DNA from 3 places in the Mesorhizobium sp. M0522 genome. Region 1 is predicted to be linked to each of the others. Evidence: predicted binding sites of a transcription regulator. Region 1 holds the regulator's gene; each other region holds the start of a gene.
The links. Region 1 encodes LexA, which represses DNA repair genes until DNA is damaged. Its sites were predicted from a motif close to TGTTCNNNNTGTGTTCNG; they were not measured.
Positions count from the first base shown of each region.

Region 1 (5,544 bases):
CACCCCCGAGATCGACACCACGTGACGAACGCGCCGGACCACTTCGGGCGCCAGCGGCGTCGTCGCCGTAACCATCCGGCTAACAAGATGGCCGCCGGCCGAGTGTCCGGTCAGCATCAGCGGCCCTGGGACCATCGCCGCCGCCTTGCCGATCGCCGCGCCGACTTCCTTGACGATGCCGCCAATGCGTATCTGCGGACAGAGCGTGTAGGACGGCATCGCCACCGCATAGCCGCGATCAACAGGGCCAGTGGCAAGATGCGACCAGAAATTTTTGTCGAATGCCATCCAGTAGCCGCCATGAACGAACACCACGAGTCCCTTGGGCTTGATGGCCGGCAGGAAAAGATCGAGCCGGTTGCGTGGGTTGTCGCCATAGGCCATGTCGAGCCGCGCCCTGCCCTCGGTCGAAAGCACGTCGCGGAAAACCCGCGCGGGCTCGATCCAGGCCGCCGGCCAGCGATCGCTGCCGGCTACGTTGGCGCCGTTGGCATAGGCGTTGTCCCAATCGGCAATGTGACGTTCGAACACCCTGCGCCCTCCCTGGCATATGGCCTTGCAACGTAGCCGTGAGCATCGCGCGGCGCGTCGTCGCCAGCCTCACGATTCCAGCTCTCGCATCAATCTCAAGTGACAGCCGCCTTGATGGCGAAGCGCGCTTCCTTCCACGCACCGGTGCGCAGGATGTCCTCAAGCACTTCGACGGCCTGCCAGACATCGGCATAGCCGACATAGAGCGGCGTAAAGCCGAAGCGCATGGTCGATGGCGCGCGAAAATCGCCGATCACGCCACGTTCGATCAGCGCGCGCATGATCTGGTAGCCATGCTCATGCATGAATGAAATCTGGCTGCCGCGTTTTTCCCCATCGCGCGTGCTCTCGAGCGTGAGCCCGTAAGTGCCGCACTTTGCCTCGACAAGCTCAATGAACAGATCCGCCAGCGCGATGCTCTTCTTGCGCACCGCCGTCATGTCGACATCGTTCCAGATGTCAAGCGCGCCCTTCAGCGTGCGCATCGACAGGACCGGCTGGGTGCCGCACAGAAACCGGCGGATGCCGGTGCCGGCCGCATAGCCTGGCTCGAAGGCGAAGGGCCGTGCATGGCCCCACCAGCCGGTGAGCGGCTGCTGGATGTCGGAAAGATGCCGCTCAGCCGCATAGATGAAGGCAGGCGCGCCCGGGCCGCCATTCAGATATTTGTAGGTGCAGCCAACGGCAAAATCGGCGTTTGCCTTGTCGAGCTCGACTGACATCGCGCCGGCGGTGTGGCAGAGATCCCAGACGATCATCGCCCCGGCTTCCTGAGCCCTGCGCGTCAGCGCCGGCATGTCGCGCAGTTCGCCCGACTTGTAGTTGACGTGGTTGACCAGCACCACGGCGGTGCGTTCGTCGATCAGCTCTTCGATGGTCGGCGCGTCGATCCCCGAGAGGCGCAGCAGCGTATCTTTTCGCGTCGAAACCACACCCTCAGCCATGTAGAGGTCCGTCGGAAAACTATCGCCCTCGGCGACGATGACCTGCCGCTCCGGTCGCATGGCCATGGCGGCGTGCAGCAGCTTGTAGATGTTGACCGATGTCGTGTCGCAGACCACCGTCTGGCCGGCCGCGGCACCGATCAGGCGCCCGAGCTGGTCGCCAAGTTCAAGCGGCATGTTGAACCAGCCGGCCGTGTTCCATGCGCGGATGAGATCATGCGACCATTCTTCGGTCGCGGCCTTGTGCAGTTCATCGAAAGCGGCACGTGAAGCAGCTCCTAGCGAATTGCCGTCGAGATAGATCACTCCTTGCGGCAACACGAAGCGGTCGCGCATCGCGCGCAGCGGATCTGCGGCATCCATCGCCTTTATGGCGGCGAGATCGGGAATTCCTGTCATGATGTGCCTGCTCCCCCCAAAAATTCAACGCAACGCCGGACACGCATCGACTGTTCTTCCATCACCTGGTTGCGCGCAGCAAGGCTCCACCGGCGAGAAGCAGCCTGACCAGGCGACTGGAAACCAGGAGTTAACCCGAGGTTGGCGTTTTGAGTTCGTTTCGTTCACGGTGCATTGACCGAACCGCGCAGTCGATACGGGTTCAATTCCGTGCCCTTTGCCGACCGACGGCCGATGTCAGTGCTGCCTTCTGGGAAGCCAGAAGGCGCAAACGAAAGCAGAATCAAGGGGATGACGCTCGCGACGGTGAAAATGCGGCATTCCGGTAGGGGCGTGGTTTGTTTCCCAAGCCTTAACGCATTCATTAAACTTTAAACAGTTGCGGAACACAACTGGAACAGATAGTGTTTGTTCTGGGTTTGTTTTTCTGATTCTGTTGGGGGTCGCTATGCTGACACGCAAACAACACGAACTGCTTATGTTCATCCACGAAAGGTTGAAGGAAAGCGGTATTCCGCCCTCCTTCGACGAGATGAAGGAGGCGCTCGACCTGGCTTCCAAATCGGGAATCCATCGGCTGATTACGGCGCTGGAGGAGCGCGGCTTCATTCGCCGTTTGCCCAACCGGGCCCGTGCGCTGGAGGTGCTGCGCCTGCCTGACTCGATCGCCCCCGGCCTCAATGCGGCACGCAAGTTCTCGCCGAGTGTCATCCAGGGTAGTCTTGGGCAAGGCGCCCCTCGGCAGGGCAAGCCGACATCGTCGCGCGTCCCTGCAGCCGGCAATGACGACGATGTCGTCGCCGCCGTTTCGATCCCGGTGATGGGCCGCATCGCCGCCGGTGTGCCGATCGACGCCATCCAGCACCAGACGCATTCGATTTCGGTGCCGCCGGATATGATCATGGGCGGCGAGCATTATGCGCTCGAGGTCAAAGGCGATTCGATGATCGAGGCCGGCATTTTCGACGGCGACACGGTGATCATCCGCAATGCCGATACGGCGAGCCCCGGTGAGATCGTGGTGGCACTGGTCGACGAGGAGGAAGCGACGCTGAAGCGGTTCCGCCGCAAGGGCGCCTCGATCGCCCTGGAAGCCGCCAATCCGGCCTACGAGACGCGCATCTTCGGACCAGACAGGGTCAAGGTGCAGGGCAAGCTCGTCGGACTGATCCGCCGCTACTGAGCTCCGCCCTTGGCGCCGGCTTTGGGGTTGTCGGCCCTGCGGTATGGCGGCAGGCCCCGTGCCGCGCGTGAAAATTTCCGCTGCACGTGCCAGGGCCGGTATGATTTTTCGACCGCGAAACGGATTTCGGCGCGCGTTGCCGCTTGTGGATCGAAGTAGACGGCGGCACTTCCCGCGCGCGCCAGTTGCCGTTTGGTGACGACGAGGACCAGCCGGTCGTGGTAGCAGGGGTTATGGGCGGTGGCGTCGTCGATGACGATCAAGCTGGCAAAGGCGCAGGCTGGCCGCGCAGTATCGCGGTCCTTGGCTTGCGCGATGATCGCGCCGGATGGATGCCTGGCAAGGCAGAGGCCGTCCGTGCAAATGAACGGCATGCCCGGCGGTAGGTCGGCCGGATCGGCAATGTCGAATTGCGGGTCGTTCTTTCCAGGTGTTTCCGGCGCGACGATAGCCTCTGATGTGAGCGCGCGTTTCCAGTTGTCGATGGTGAACTCATTCGGGCGTGCCCGGTTGACCGCGAGTTCACCGCTGCCGATCGGCAGCGCGACCAGCCGTGCGTCCTCCGAGACCAATACGTCGGGTATGCGTGTCTGCGTTGTCGTCAGCAAGCCGGCGAGCGCAAAAGGAAGTGCCGCCAGCCGCAACCAGGTCGTCGCCATGCTGGCAATGACGAGGGCGATCGTCACCAGAAGGACGGATCTCAGCGAAATCAGCCCGACCGCATCGATCGGCGAGCGCTCCGAGATCCACCCGGACAGGGCGATCATCGCCGTCAGCCCCTTGCCCATGACATAGAGGAAAGGGCCATCCGCACCGAACGGCATCGCCAGCGCGCTGAGAACGGCGAAGGGCATGACGACCAGTGAGACGATGGGCATGATGGCCAGATTGGCGAACAGGCTGAGCGGCGCCACGCGCTGGAAATGCCATATGGCGAAAAGCGCCGTGGCGCTCCCTGCAATGATCGAGGTCATCGCCAGACCGCACATGCCCAGCAGGACCTTTCGAGTGGCAAAGCGTAGCGGCGACAGCCGCGGCAGCGGCGTGGTGGCCCTGCCGGCGCGGTAATCGGACCAGCCTGCATAGGCGCCGACAAGGGCCGCCGTCGCGGCGAAGGACATCTGGAAACTCGGACCGACCACCTCGTGCGGCGACACCAGGATGACCGCGATGGCCGAGATCGCCAGGTTGCGCATGGTGAGCGCGGCCCGGTCGAACAGCACGGCGATAAGCATCACCGCCAGCATGATGAAGCTGCGTTCGGCCGCCACGACAATGCCGGAAAAGACGAGGTAGGCCGCAATCGAAAAAAGCGCGGCGGCCGCGGCATATTTCTTGACCGGCCGTCGCGATGAGAAATCGGGAAACAGCGCAAAGGCACCCCGCAGCAGCGCCATGATGGTGCCGGCGACCAACGCCATATGCAGCCCCGAGATGGAGATGATGTGGTAGATGCCGGTGCGCCGCATCGCTTCGTTGATCTCCTCGGGAATGCCGGCGCGCACGCCGACGATCAGCGCAGCAGCAATCTCGCCCTCGGCACCGCCGATGCGGCTGCGGATATGGTCGGCGATAGATTCGCGCGCGTCTTCGATCGCGGAAGAAAGCTGCGCGCCAAGCGGCATGCTGCCCGACGACACGACTTTCGGATTGCCGAGAAAAAAGCCGCTGCCGCCGATACCGGCGAAATAGCTGTCGAAGGAGAAATCATAGCTGTCGGGCCGCACCGGGCCGGTCGGCGGCAGCAGCCGCACATAGCCGGTGATCTCGGAACCGGCGGTCAGCTCAGCCGGTATCTTCATCGCCGAAACGCGGACCCGTTCCGGCATGTAGCGCAGTGTCGGCCTGGCGGTTGAGGTCACATCGATTGTCAGCCTGATGCGGCCGCTCGCCATGGGCTCGTACGATACGACGCGACCCGTCAGCCGCGTCGAGATTTCGGAACCGAGCATATGCGTTCCGACACGCCATGTCTCGAACTTGGCGGCAAGTACGCCAAGCGCGCAGAGCAGCGCCACCATGAAGCACAGGCGCGTCCTGGGCCATGACCGCGAGACGACGGCACAAAGGGCCGCGAGGAGCGCGATTGCGATCGGCTGTGGAAAGGCCGGCTCCACCGACAGCCCGAAATATACGACCACCCCGCATGCGAGGAACACCGGCACCAGCAGGAAGGCGATGCCGCGGTCGAGTTCCAGGCCGGCTGCCGAGGTTATGCTGTTGCGGATACGGGACGGTGACGGGAGGCGGAAACGCCTGGGCAGGCGTACGATGGGCTCGCCCGCGGGCACGAGAACCGTTGCTGGGTCGCTGGCCGGCAGCGACGGAGCATCGAAGCGCGGAGCGGGTAGCAATGCCGGTGCCGGCAGGACAGGCGGGGGTGCGGCAAACAGCAAGCGTTCGCTGACGCCGCTGCCAACGTCCTCGCCCTCGCCCGCACCACGGCCTCGCACAGCCATCGGGTCTGCCCCTTGCGCCCTCGACCTC
Region 1 is NZ_JAMYQW010000024.1:14,660-20,203, reverse strand. It holds gene NKI58_RS22970 (hormone-sensitive lipase) at 1-531, opposite strand, end outside; gene kynU (kynureninase) at 627-1,874, opposite strand; gene lexA (transcriptional repressor LexA) at 2,323-3,057, shown strand; gene NKI58_RS22955 (ComEC/Rec2 family competence protein) at 3,051-5,516, opposite strand.

Region 2 (5,544 bases), on a different contig from region 1:
CGCCTCTTCCTTCTGCCGCTCCATCGCCTCGGTGAAGCCGGCAAGGTTGACCGAGATGTTGCGCTGACGCAGCGCGTCCTGCGTCAGATCGAGCGGAAAGCCATAGGTGTCGTAGAGCTTGAACGCTGTCTCGCCATCCAGCATGTCGCCGGAGGCCAGCTTTTCCGTCGCCTCCGAAAGCAAGCCCAAGCCGCGCACCAGCGTCTTGCGGAAACGAGTTTCCTCAAGCTTCAGCGTTTCGGTGATCATCTGTTCGCCGCGCACCAGTTCCGGGTAGGCTTGGCCCATCTCGCGGACCAGTGCCGGCACCAGGCGCCACATCAGCGGATCACGGGCGCCGAGCAACTGCGCGTGGCGCATGGCGCGGCGCATGATACGACGAAGCACGTAGCCGCGGCCTTCGTTGGACGGCAGCACGCCGTCGGCGACCAGGAAGCAGGACGAACGCGAATGGTCGGCGATGACGCGCAACGATGCGACGGCGTCCGCATCCGGACCGCGGCCGAGCGCCGACGATGCGGCGTCGATGAGGTGGCGGAACAGGTCGGTTTCGAAGACGCTTTCAACGCCTTGCAGGATGGAGGCCATGCGCTCGAGGCCCATGCCCGTGTCGATCGACGGACGCGGCAGGTCGACGCGCTCCTCCTTCGTCACCTGTTCGTACTGCATGAACACCAGGTTCCAGAATTCAAGGAAACGGTCGCCATCCTCCTCGGGGCTGCCGGGAGGGCCGCCCCAGATATGCTCGCCACGGTCGATGAATATCTCCGAACACGGCCCGCAAGGTCCAGTGTCGCCCATTGCCCAGAAATTGTCCGAAGTCGCGATGCGGATGATGCGATCGTCCGAAAGGCCGGCGATCTTCTTCCAGTACGAGGCCGCCTCGTCGTCGGTGTGGTAGACGGTGACCAGCAGCTTGTCCTTCTTCAGCCCGAACTCCCTGGTGATCAGGTTCCAGGCAAGCTCTATGGCCCGCTCCTTGAAATAGTCGCCGAAGGAGAAATTGCCGAGCATCTCGAAGAAGGTCAGGTGGCGCGCGGTGTAGCCGACATTGTCGAGGTCGTTGTGCTTGCCGCCGGCGCGAACACTCTTCTGGGCAGTCGTGGCGCGCGAATACGGCCGCTTCTCCAGACCGGTGAAAACGTTCTTGAACTGCACCATGCCGGCATTGGTGAACATCAGCGTCGGGTCGTTGCGCGGCACCAGCGGGCTTGACGCGACGACCTCGTGACCTTCCTTGCGAAAATAGTCGAGAAATGCCGACCGGATCTCGTTGACGCCACTCATGAATACTGCCTTTTCGAGAGAACCGCCGGCTGCCGGCGGAAAATAGACATGGCCTTTTAGCGGTCGCACCGCAGCCTGTCCAGAAACACCAAATGGGCTCAAATCCCGGCTTTCACCAGCGCCTTGAAATGCGTCTGCCTCGCCGTCAAACGCGAACCGCCGGCCCAGGGCCGGCGGTTCGAAACGCATCGATTACGCAAACTCAAAATCAAAACATCAAATCGAAACCTGGCTGAGGCTCAGCGAGGCGTCGCCTGCCCTACATCACCCCAGCGTCGTCCTCGAAACCGTCGTCGCTGCTTTCGGAGCCGCCGTTCTCAAGGAATTTCTCAGCGATCAGCCCGGCATTCTGCCGTAGCGCCAGCTCGATCTCGCGCGCCGTGTCGGGATTGTCGCGCAGGAACAGTTTTGCGTTTTCGCGGCCCTGGCCAAGACGCTGCGAATTGTAGGAGAACCAGGCGCCCGACTTTTCGACCACGCCCGCCTTGACGCCGAGATCGACCAGCTCGCCGGTCTTGGAGACGCCCTCGCCATACATGATGTCGAACTCGACCACCTTGAAGGGCGGCGCCAGCTTGTTCTTGACGACCTTGACGCGGGTCTGGTTGCCGACGACCTCGTCGCGATCCTTGACCGAGCCGATGCGGCGGATGTCGAGGCGGACCGAGGCATAGAATTTCAACGCATTGCCGCCGGTCGTCGTCTCGGGCGAACCGAACATGACGCCGATCTTCATGCGGATCTGGTTGATGAAGATGACCATGGTGTTGGAGCGCGAGATCGAGGCGGTGAGCTTGCGCAGTGCCTGGCTCATCAGGCGGGCCTGCAGGCCGGGCAGCGAATCGCCCATCTCGCCTTCGATTTCCGCCCGCGGCGTCAACGCCGCCACCGAATCGACCACCAGCACGTCGATGGCGCCGGAGCGCACCAGCGTGTCGCAGATCTCCAGCGCCTGCTCGCCGGTATCGGGCTGCGAGATCAAAAGGTTTTCGAGATCGACGCCGAGCTTGCGGGCATAGACCGGGTCGAGCGCGTGCTCGGCATCGACGAAGGCGCAGATGCCGCCCTTCTTCTGGGCTTCGGCCACCGTGTGCAGCGCCAGCGTCGTCTTGCCCGAGCTTTCCGGCCCGTAGATCTCGACGATGCGGCCGCGCGGCAGGCCGCCGACGCCAAGCGCGATGTCCAGCCCAAGCGAGCCGGTCGGCACCGTTTCGATCTCGACGACCTGCTCGTTCGCGCCGAGCCGCATGATCGAGCCCTTGCCGAAGGCACGCTCGATTTGCGACAGCGCCGCATCCAGAGCCTTTGATTTGTCCACCGCTTTGTCCTCTACAAGCCGCAAAGAATTCTGAGCCATGATACATCACCCCGTGGTCGTCAATGGAGGCCGGACAATCCCGCAATCCTTAAAAGAATGTACCTCATTTGTTCTCATTTGTCAATGAGCACCAAGGGTTTGAAAAATAACGCATATCCCTATTTGTTCTATTTTTGTTTCGCAATTATTGCTTCCGATGTGTCTCGCCTCGCATGCGGCGCCGTTGCCGTCACCAGCCGAATCGGACCCGCGATTGCAGGGTTCCGCCCGGCGACCTAGTCTCTCCGGGCAACAGCTAAAGGGCATTTTGACGGCATGATCAAATCCCCGACGATCCTGGCCGTGGGCGGCGCCTATATCGAGCGGCGCGGCCGGGTTGCCGGCGCCTTCGTGCCGGCCGCTTCCAACCCCGGCACGATGCGCGAGCATGTCGGCGGTGCCGTCTTCAACGCCTTGCGCTGTGCGGTGCGACGCGGCGCCTCGGCCTCGCTGCTTTCGGTGCGCGGCGGCGATGCCCTTGGCGACACGGTTTTACGCGCCGTCACCGAGGCCGGCATTGCCGACCTGTCGGCGGTGTTCCTCGACCGAGCAACGCCAAGCCATACGATGCTGATCGATAGCGACGGCGGGCTGATCGCCGGCCTTGCCGACATGGTGCTCTACGAGCTGGCGCTTCCCAAGCAGATCCGCCGCGCCAAGGTGCGGGAAGCGATCGGTTCGGCCGACGCGGTGCTGTGCGACGCCAACCTGCCGTCGACCGCGCTGGGGCGGCTGGCGGCACTCGCCGCCGACAAGCCGGTGTTTGCGCTTGCGGTCTCGCCCAATAAGGCGGCGCGGCTGATGCCGGTGCTCGACCGTCTGGCGCTGGCCTTCATGAACCGGCAGGAGGCCGGCGTGCTCGCCGGCGTCGGCATCGATGCTGACGATCAAGGCATCGTCGACGGCCTAAGACGCGCCGGGCTGAAAAGCGGCGTGATCACCGCCGGCGACGAACCAGTGCTCGGTTTTGACGAATTGAGCGCGTTCTCGATCTCGCCACCGCCGCTACAAAAGCGGACCGATACTGCCGGCGCCGGCGACGCATTGGCAGGCGCCACGATCGTTGCCCTGCTGCGCGGCCTGACGCTACGCGCGGCACTGCGCGAAGGCATTGCCGCAGCTATGCTCGCCGTCGAGCGCGCCGCCTTCACCAGCGCCAGCTTTGCCGAGGCGCTGGCGCTCGTGCCCGAGGCGCGGGACCTGGCGTGAAGTGCGGCCCGGAATTGCCAAAGCATGACGCAGCCTATTTTCCGGCGCGCCGTCCTGCCTCGTAGGCGCGGCGCGCCCAGATCACCATCTCGTCGGGATCGTCGAATGCGCTGTCGGGAACGCTCCAATAGGGCATCGACACGAGCTTGCCGTGGCGCGAGCCGGTATAGGTCCATTGCCGGCAGCCGGCCGCTTCGAAATCCGGTGCGCTTTCGGCGTCGGCCTTCAGCATCAATTCGCCACGGATGACGATGGCGACGATGACGCCGTCGAAATAGATGCCCTTGCCGCCGAACAGCTTGCGGATGCTGACCGGGCCGAGGCCTTCGAAAAGCTCTTCTATGCGCTCGTTGTCCATGCGGCGATCATGTCACCCGGATTTCCCCTTGTCATCGACGCAACCGGCACCATCCTGACAAGTTCAGAATCAATTTCGTCGGAGTTTTTCATGCCGCTTCTGCTCAAAGGGTCCTGCCGGTGCAATGCCGTGCGTTTCGAGGTGGAAAGCCACACGCCGGTGCCGTTCATGCTGTGCTACTGCTCGATCTGCCGCAAGCAGCAGGGCGGCGGCGGTTTCGCCATCAATCTCGGCGCCGATTACAAGACGCTGAAAATCCAGGGCAAGCGCCATCTCGGCGTCTACCGCGCCGAGATCGAGGACGACGAGCACCCGCAACGCGAGATCTCGACGGGCGAGCGGAACTTCTGCACGAAATGCGGGACGGCACTCTGGCTCTACGATCCGACCTGGCCGGAGCTGGTGCATCCGTTTGCCTCGGCGATCGACACAGACCTGCCAAAGCCGCCGGAGAAGGTGCATCTGATGCTGAAATACAAGGCGAACTGGGTCGAGCCCGACATCGGCAAGGGCGACAAGGTTTTCGATGTCTACCCGGAGGAGTCGATCGCAGACTGGCACAAGCGAACGGGGATGTGGGTGGATTAGCTGCTCCCGGCCTTAGGTCGGTGCGTGAGAGCCACCCAGCGCTCTATCTGCGCCACATCCACCCCACTGCGTTGGGCCGCAACCAAGGGATGATCTGCATCATGCAGAAACACCTTCGGACGCTGATCACCGGGCTGAAATACAACATTGGCATGCAGATGCAACGAGCCTGGATACTCAGGAATGTTGTGCATCAGGTATCCAAAACAGAGTTCTTCTTCATACTGGCCACTGTCATATCCATCTCGGTATAGATCCAAGCTTTTTTCCGAGACCGACATCCATACGCCGAAACAGAACTCGCTGGATAGCTGAGGCACTGGCAGAGGCAGCAAGCAACGAACAAACCGATCGGTTACCCCCGACGCACGGCGCACCTCGCAGAAATCTTCATTCTTACGAAAGGTCGCTCGAGCGGCATCGTCAAGCGTGTCCGTGTCCACGGGCGCACCGAACGCCATATCTGTTGGAAGCCCGGTATATTCCTGACCGCAACAGGCACACCGCCAGCGATATGCCTCGGCACTCATCACCAGTGACGCTAAGCCGCGCTTGCTTCGCGTGCTTCGGCCAGTGCCTTCAGATCGGCCGGCTTCAATTCGACCGATTCGCCGCAGCCGCAGGCCGAGCTCTGGTTCGGGTTGCGGAAGGTGAAGCCGGTGCGCAAAGTCGTCTGCTCGAAATCCATCTCGGTGCCGAACAGGAAAAGTGCCGCCTCCGGCGCGACATAGACATGGGCGCCATC
Region 2 is NZ_JAMYQW010000035.1:12,661-18,204, reverse strand. It holds gene alaS (alanine--tRNA ligase) at 1-1,287, opposite strand, end outside; gene recA (recombinase RecA) at 1,547-2,644, opposite strand; gene NKI58_RS28020 (PfkB family carbohydrate kinase) at 2,921-3,853, shown strand; gene NKI58_RS28015 (TfoX/Sxy family protein) at 3,888-4,211, opposite strand; gene NKI58_RS28010 (GFA family protein) at 4,302-4,799, shown strand; gene NKI58_RS28005 (DUF2199 domain-containing protein) at 4,796-5,329, opposite strand; gene sufA (Fe-S cluster assembly scaffold SufA) at 5,341-5,544, opposite strand, start outside.
Region 2: the regulator LexA is predicted to act here: its motif matches at 2,769-2,786, upstream of recA (recombinase RecA).

Region 3 (5,544 bases), on a different contig from region 1:
CGAGCAACGGCCTGATCCGGCCACGCGCCCGCTACCAGGGACCGCTGCCGGAGCAGCTCTAGCCGCGCTGCTTGCGAAGTCTCAGCGGCACCTGAAGAGAGGTTCGACGCTGCACTTCGCCAGCCGGCAGTCAGGACATCGTGTCGAGCTTACGCTGCATCGCGGCGATCTGCTCCTTCAGCTCCTGGAGGTCGTCGGGTTTTTCCGGCGTTTCCTTCCTGGCCGGTTCGGCCGGCGCTGCTGCCGGCGCCGAGCCCGCGGGCGGGAACGGCGTGAACAGCCGCATGGCGTTCTGGAACATTTCCATGTTGCGCCGCGTCTGCTCCTCCAGCACCTTGATTGGTGTCGCGATCTTCATCATGTCCATCGGCGACTTGCCGAGCGCATCTTTCATCTGCTCGCGAAAGCGTTCCTGCTCCTTAGAGAAGGCCAGCATCGACTGCTCGAGAAAGCTCGGCACGATCATCTGCATCTGGTCGCCGTAATAGGCGATGAGCTGACGCAGGAACGGGATCGGCAGCATGTTCTGCCCGTCCTTGTTCTCCAGCTCGAAGATGATCTGGGTCAGTACCGGATGCGTGATGTCGTCACCGGTCTTGGCGTCCTGGACAGTAAAGTCCTCGCCTCTTTTGACCATTTCAGCGAGATCCTCGAGCGTCACATAGGTGCTGGTGCCCGTATTGTAGAGACGGCGATTGGCATATTTCTTGATAACAATAGGTTCGTCTTTTGCGGCCATCTGCATCCTCCCCGGACACCGGGCAGCTTAAGTAAGCCGCCGGTAACGATTGCGCCTTTTTAAAGGATATGCGCAAAAGCGTCATGAATCCAAGCAGTTTGTGCAGTGCGGGACCATTTTATGCTGCGCAGCACGGATGGGCCGTCATCGCAGCGACGCGCGGCCTGCTTGCCGCGGAGGAACGCCATGCCCATTTCGGGTTTGACTCGGGTTGTGGAAAGGGCAAGAAAAGTCCCCGACGGCACCCGAAATCGTTCCCCGAAAGCCTGGAGAAGAATATGTCCGCTTCCAACGCCATCGTTGTCGCCAGTGCAGCGCGCACGCCCGTCGGCTCCTTCAACGGCGCCTTCGCCAACACCCCAGCCCATGAATTGGGTGCCGTCGCCGTCAGGGAAGCGCTGGTCCGTGCCGGCGTCGACGGCAAGGAGGTGGACGAGGTCATCCTCGGCCAGATCCTGACCGCGGCTCAAGGGCAGAACCCGGCGCGGCAGGCGGCAATGGCTGCCGGCGTACCGCAGGAGGCGACCTCCTGGGGCCTGAACCAGCTCTGCGGCTCGGGCTTGCGCGCCATCGCGCTCGGCATGCAGCAGATCGCCCAGGGCGACGCGAGGATCATCGTTGCCGGCGGCCAGGAATCGATGTCGATGGCTCCGCATGCACAGCATCTGCGCGGTGGCGTCAAGATGGGCGATTTCAAGCTGATCGACACCATGATCAAGGACGGCCTGACCGATGCCTTCTATGGCTATCATATGGGCAACACCGCTGAGAACGTCGCCCGCCAGTTCCAGATCACCCGCGACGACCAGGACCAGTTCGCACTGGCTTCCCAGAACAAGGCCGAGGCCGCGCAGAAAGCCGGGAAATTCAAGGACGAGATCGTTGCCTTTACAGTCAAGGGCAGGAAGGGCGACACCGTAGTCGACCAGGATGAATACATCCGCCACGGCGCGACAATCGATGCCATGACCAAGCTCAAGCCCGCCTTCGATAAGGAAGGCACGGTGACTGCTGCCAATGCTTCCGGCATCAACGACGGTGCCGCCGCCGTGGTGCTGATGACCGAAGCGGAAGCCGCAAGGCGCGGCATCACACCGCTGGTGCGTATCGTTTCCTGGGCGACCGCCGGTGTCGACCCGCAGATCATGGGGACGGGACCGATCCCCTCCTCGCGCAAGGCGCTGGCCAAGGCCGGCTGGTCGGTTGGCGACCTCGATCTGGTCGAAGCCAACGAGGCCTTTGCCGCGCAGGCCTGCGCCGTCAACAAGGACATGGGCTGGGATCCGGCCATCGTCAACGTCAATGGCGGCGCCATCGCCATCGGCCATCCGGTCGGCGCCTCGGGCGCCCGCATCTTCAACACGCTGGTCTACGAGATGCGCCGCAGAAGTGCCAAGAAAGGCCTTGCCACGCTGTGCATCGGCGGCGGCATGGGTGTTGCCATGTGCGTGGAAGCATTGTGATGAGATAAGCGATACGAATAGGATGCTGGCGCAAAGCGAGTAGGGAATAGAGGGCAAACCCCACCGCTTCAACGCTCAGTCATCTGCATTTCCCGGGAGGACATATGACAAAGGTTGCAATCGTCACAGGCGGGTCGCGCGGCATCGGCGCGGCGATATCGGTCGCCTTGAAAAGCGCCGGCTATTCGGTCGCCGCAAACTACGCCGGCAATGAAGAAGCGGCGGCAAAGTTCAAGGCCGCGACCGGCATCCCGGTCTATAAATGGTCCGTCGCCGACTACGAGGCCTGCGCCGCCGGCATCAAACAGATCGAAGCCGATCTTGGTCCCGTCTCGGTGCTGGTCAACAATGCCGGCATCACTCGCGACGCGATGTTCCACAAGATGACGCGCGAGCAATGGAAAGAGGTCCTCGACACCAACCTTTCCGGCGTCTTCAACATGACGCATCCATTGTGGGGCGGCATGCGCGACCGTAAGTTCGGTCGCATCATCACCATCTCCTCGATCAACGGCCAGAAAGGCCAGGTCGGCCAGGTCAATTATTCGGCCTCGAAGGCCGGCGATATCGGCTTCACCAAGGCACTGGCCCAGGAAGGCGCGCGCGCCGGCATCACCGTCAACGTCATTTGCCCCGGCTACATCGCCACCGAGATGGTCAAGGCAATGGACGAGAAGGTCCTCAACGAGCGCGTCATCCCGCACATCCCGGTGGGCCGTCTCGGCGAGCCGGAGGAAATCGCGCGCTGCGTCGTCTTCCTCGCTTCCGACGATGCCGGTTTCATCACCGGCTCGACCATATCAGCCAATGGCGGCCAGTACATCGCCTGATCGTTTATCTTTACGTTGAGACAGATACGCGCTTGGACGAACGGGCCTGCAAAACGGCCCGTTTCTATAGCGGTCTTCCCGTTGCAAGATCTCGATGCGGCACGCTGCCCCAATCCGGCACGCAAAGGTTAACGGCCGCTGCGCAGCCTATGCAAAAACCGCCCGGCAGCCTGTGGATTCTCGGTGGAAAAGCTGTTCACAACACAACATGTTGCGGTGAACAAACCAAGAAACTTTGCCCATCGCTGATTCGTCGCCGATTCGTTCCGGCTTTGAGCGGAACGTTAACGGCGAGTGCTGAAAACACCATTGAAATGATTAAAGCGCGTTAGGAAACATCAATAATTTCATAACGTTGTGCGAAGCAGATTGGCCGGCCACGACCATTCACCGGCAAAGGTTAACCGCAGTGCTCGCTTGGATGCCGCTTGCATAAATCGGGCCAGTTTCCGTGATTCAGCATGTGGTGAGATTCGCCGAAAGAAAACCCAGATGTAGCCGTGAACAAACCCTGAATCAGCGCGAGTCAGTGATTCGTCGCTGATTCGTTCCAGACTCGTTCCAACTGTTAATCGGGAACAGATTTGAGGCTCGAACGAACCAATCGGCCTGCCCTCGGCACATTCCGCTTTCGCTTCGCGCCCGAAATCCCTATGTGTCGCCTGTCATACGCGGCCAATATGGGCGCGCTCCCGACAATGCGAGGCAGAGAGCCTTATTTCCAGGCCGATGAACATCCATCCGAAACACACTGAACCGCTGATCCTGTCGGGTCGAGACGTGACGGCCGTGCTCGGCCCGACCAACACCGGCAAGACCCATCTCGCCATCGAACGCATGGTGGCGCATGAAAGCGGCGTCATCGGCCTGCCGCTCAGGCTGCTTGCCCGCGAGGTCTATGCGCGCGTCTGCGAGAAGGTCGGCGCCCATAAGGTTGCGCTCATCACCGGCGAGGAAAAGATCCAGCCGGCGGGCGCGAAATACTCGGTCTGCACCGTGGAAGCGATGCCGCGCGAGACCGACGCCGCCTTCGTTGCCATCGACGAGGTCCAGCTCGCCGGCGATCTCGAACGCGGCCACATCTTCACCGATCGCATCCTGCATCTACGCGGCCGCCAGGAGACGCTGCTGCTGGGTGCGGCCACCATGCACGGCATCCTGCAGCGCCTGCTGCGGGGCGTGTCGGTGGTGACCCGGCCACGCCTGTCGCATCTTGCCTATGTCGGCTCGAAGAAGCTGACCCGCCTGCCGCGGCGCACGGCGATCGTCGCCTTTTCGGCCGACGAGGTCTATGCCATTGCCGAGCTGATCCGCCGCCAGCAGGGCGGTGCCGCCGTCGTGCTCGGCGCGCTCAGCCCGCGCACCCGCAACGCCCAGGTGGCGCTGTTCCAGTCGGGCGACGTCGACTACCTCGTCGCCACCGACGCCATCGGCATGGGCCTCAACCTCGACCTCGACCACGTGGCCTTCGCCCAGAATCGCAAATTCGACGGCTACCAGTACCGCAACCTGACGGCGGCCGAGCTCGGCCAGATTGCCGGCCGCGCCGGCCGGCATCTGCGCGACGGCACCTTCGGTGTCACCGGCCAGGTCGATCCGCTGGATGATGAACTGGTCAACAAAATCGAGGCGCATGATTTCGACCCGGTGAAAGTACTGCAATGGCGCACCGCGCATTTCGATTTCGCCAACCTCGATGCGCTGAAGCGCTCGATCGAGACCAACGCCCCGGTCGAAGGCCTGACGCGCGCGCTGCCGGCAGTAGACGCGCAGGCGCTCGAGCATCTATCGCGCGACGAGGACGTCCGGGCACTCACCACCGATGCCAGGCGCGTGGCGCTGCTGTGGGAAGCCTGCGCGCTGCCCGACTACAGGAAGATCGCGCCGGCCCAGCACGCCGACTTGATCGCCTCCATCTACATGGACCTTGCCAGGCACGGCCATGTCGACGAGAACTACATGGCCGAGCAGGTGCGCCGTGCCGACACCACCGAAGGCGACATCGACACGCTATCGCACAGGATTGCCCAGATCCGCACATGGACCTTCGTCTCCAACCGGCCCGGCTGGCTGGCCGATCGGGCACACTGGCAGGAAAAGACGCGCGAAATCGAAGACAGATTGTCGGATGCGCTGCATGAGCGGTTGACGAAACGTTTTGTAGACCGCAGGACTTCCGTCCTCATGCGGCGCCTTAGAGAAAACACGATGCCTGAAGCCGAAATCAGCCCAACCGGAACCGTCCTCGTCGAAGGCCATCACGTCGGCGAGTTGCAAGGTTTCCGCTTCACCGCCGACCAGAGTGCCGGCGGTGAAGACGCCAAGGCGGTGCGGGCGGCGGCGCAGAAGGCGCTTGCCGCCGAGTTCGAGGCGCGGGCCGAGCGCTTTGGCGCCTCGGCCAATGGCGACATCGCGCTGGGTTCGGATGGCACGCTGCGCTGGATCGGCGCCCCGATCGGCACGTTGGTTGCCGGCGAAGACGCTTTGAAGCCGCGTCTCGTTCTGCTGGCCG
Region 3 is NZ_JAMYQW010000001.1:378,859-384,402, forward strand. It holds gene NKI58_RS01955 (citrate synthase) at 1-62, shown strand, start outside; gene phaR (polyhydroxyalkanoate synthesis repressor PhaR) at 131-739, opposite strand; gene NKI58_RS01965 (acetyl-CoA C-acetyltransferase) at 1,018-2,202, shown strand; gene phbB (acetoacetyl-CoA reductase) at 2,307-3,032, shown strand; gene NKI58_RS01975 (hypothetical protein) at 3,065-3,364, shown strand; gene NKI58_RS01980 (helicase-related protein) at 3,762-5,544, shown strand, end outside.
Region 3: the regulator LexA is predicted to act here: its motif matches at 3,579-3,596, upstream of NKI58_RS01980 (helicase-related protein).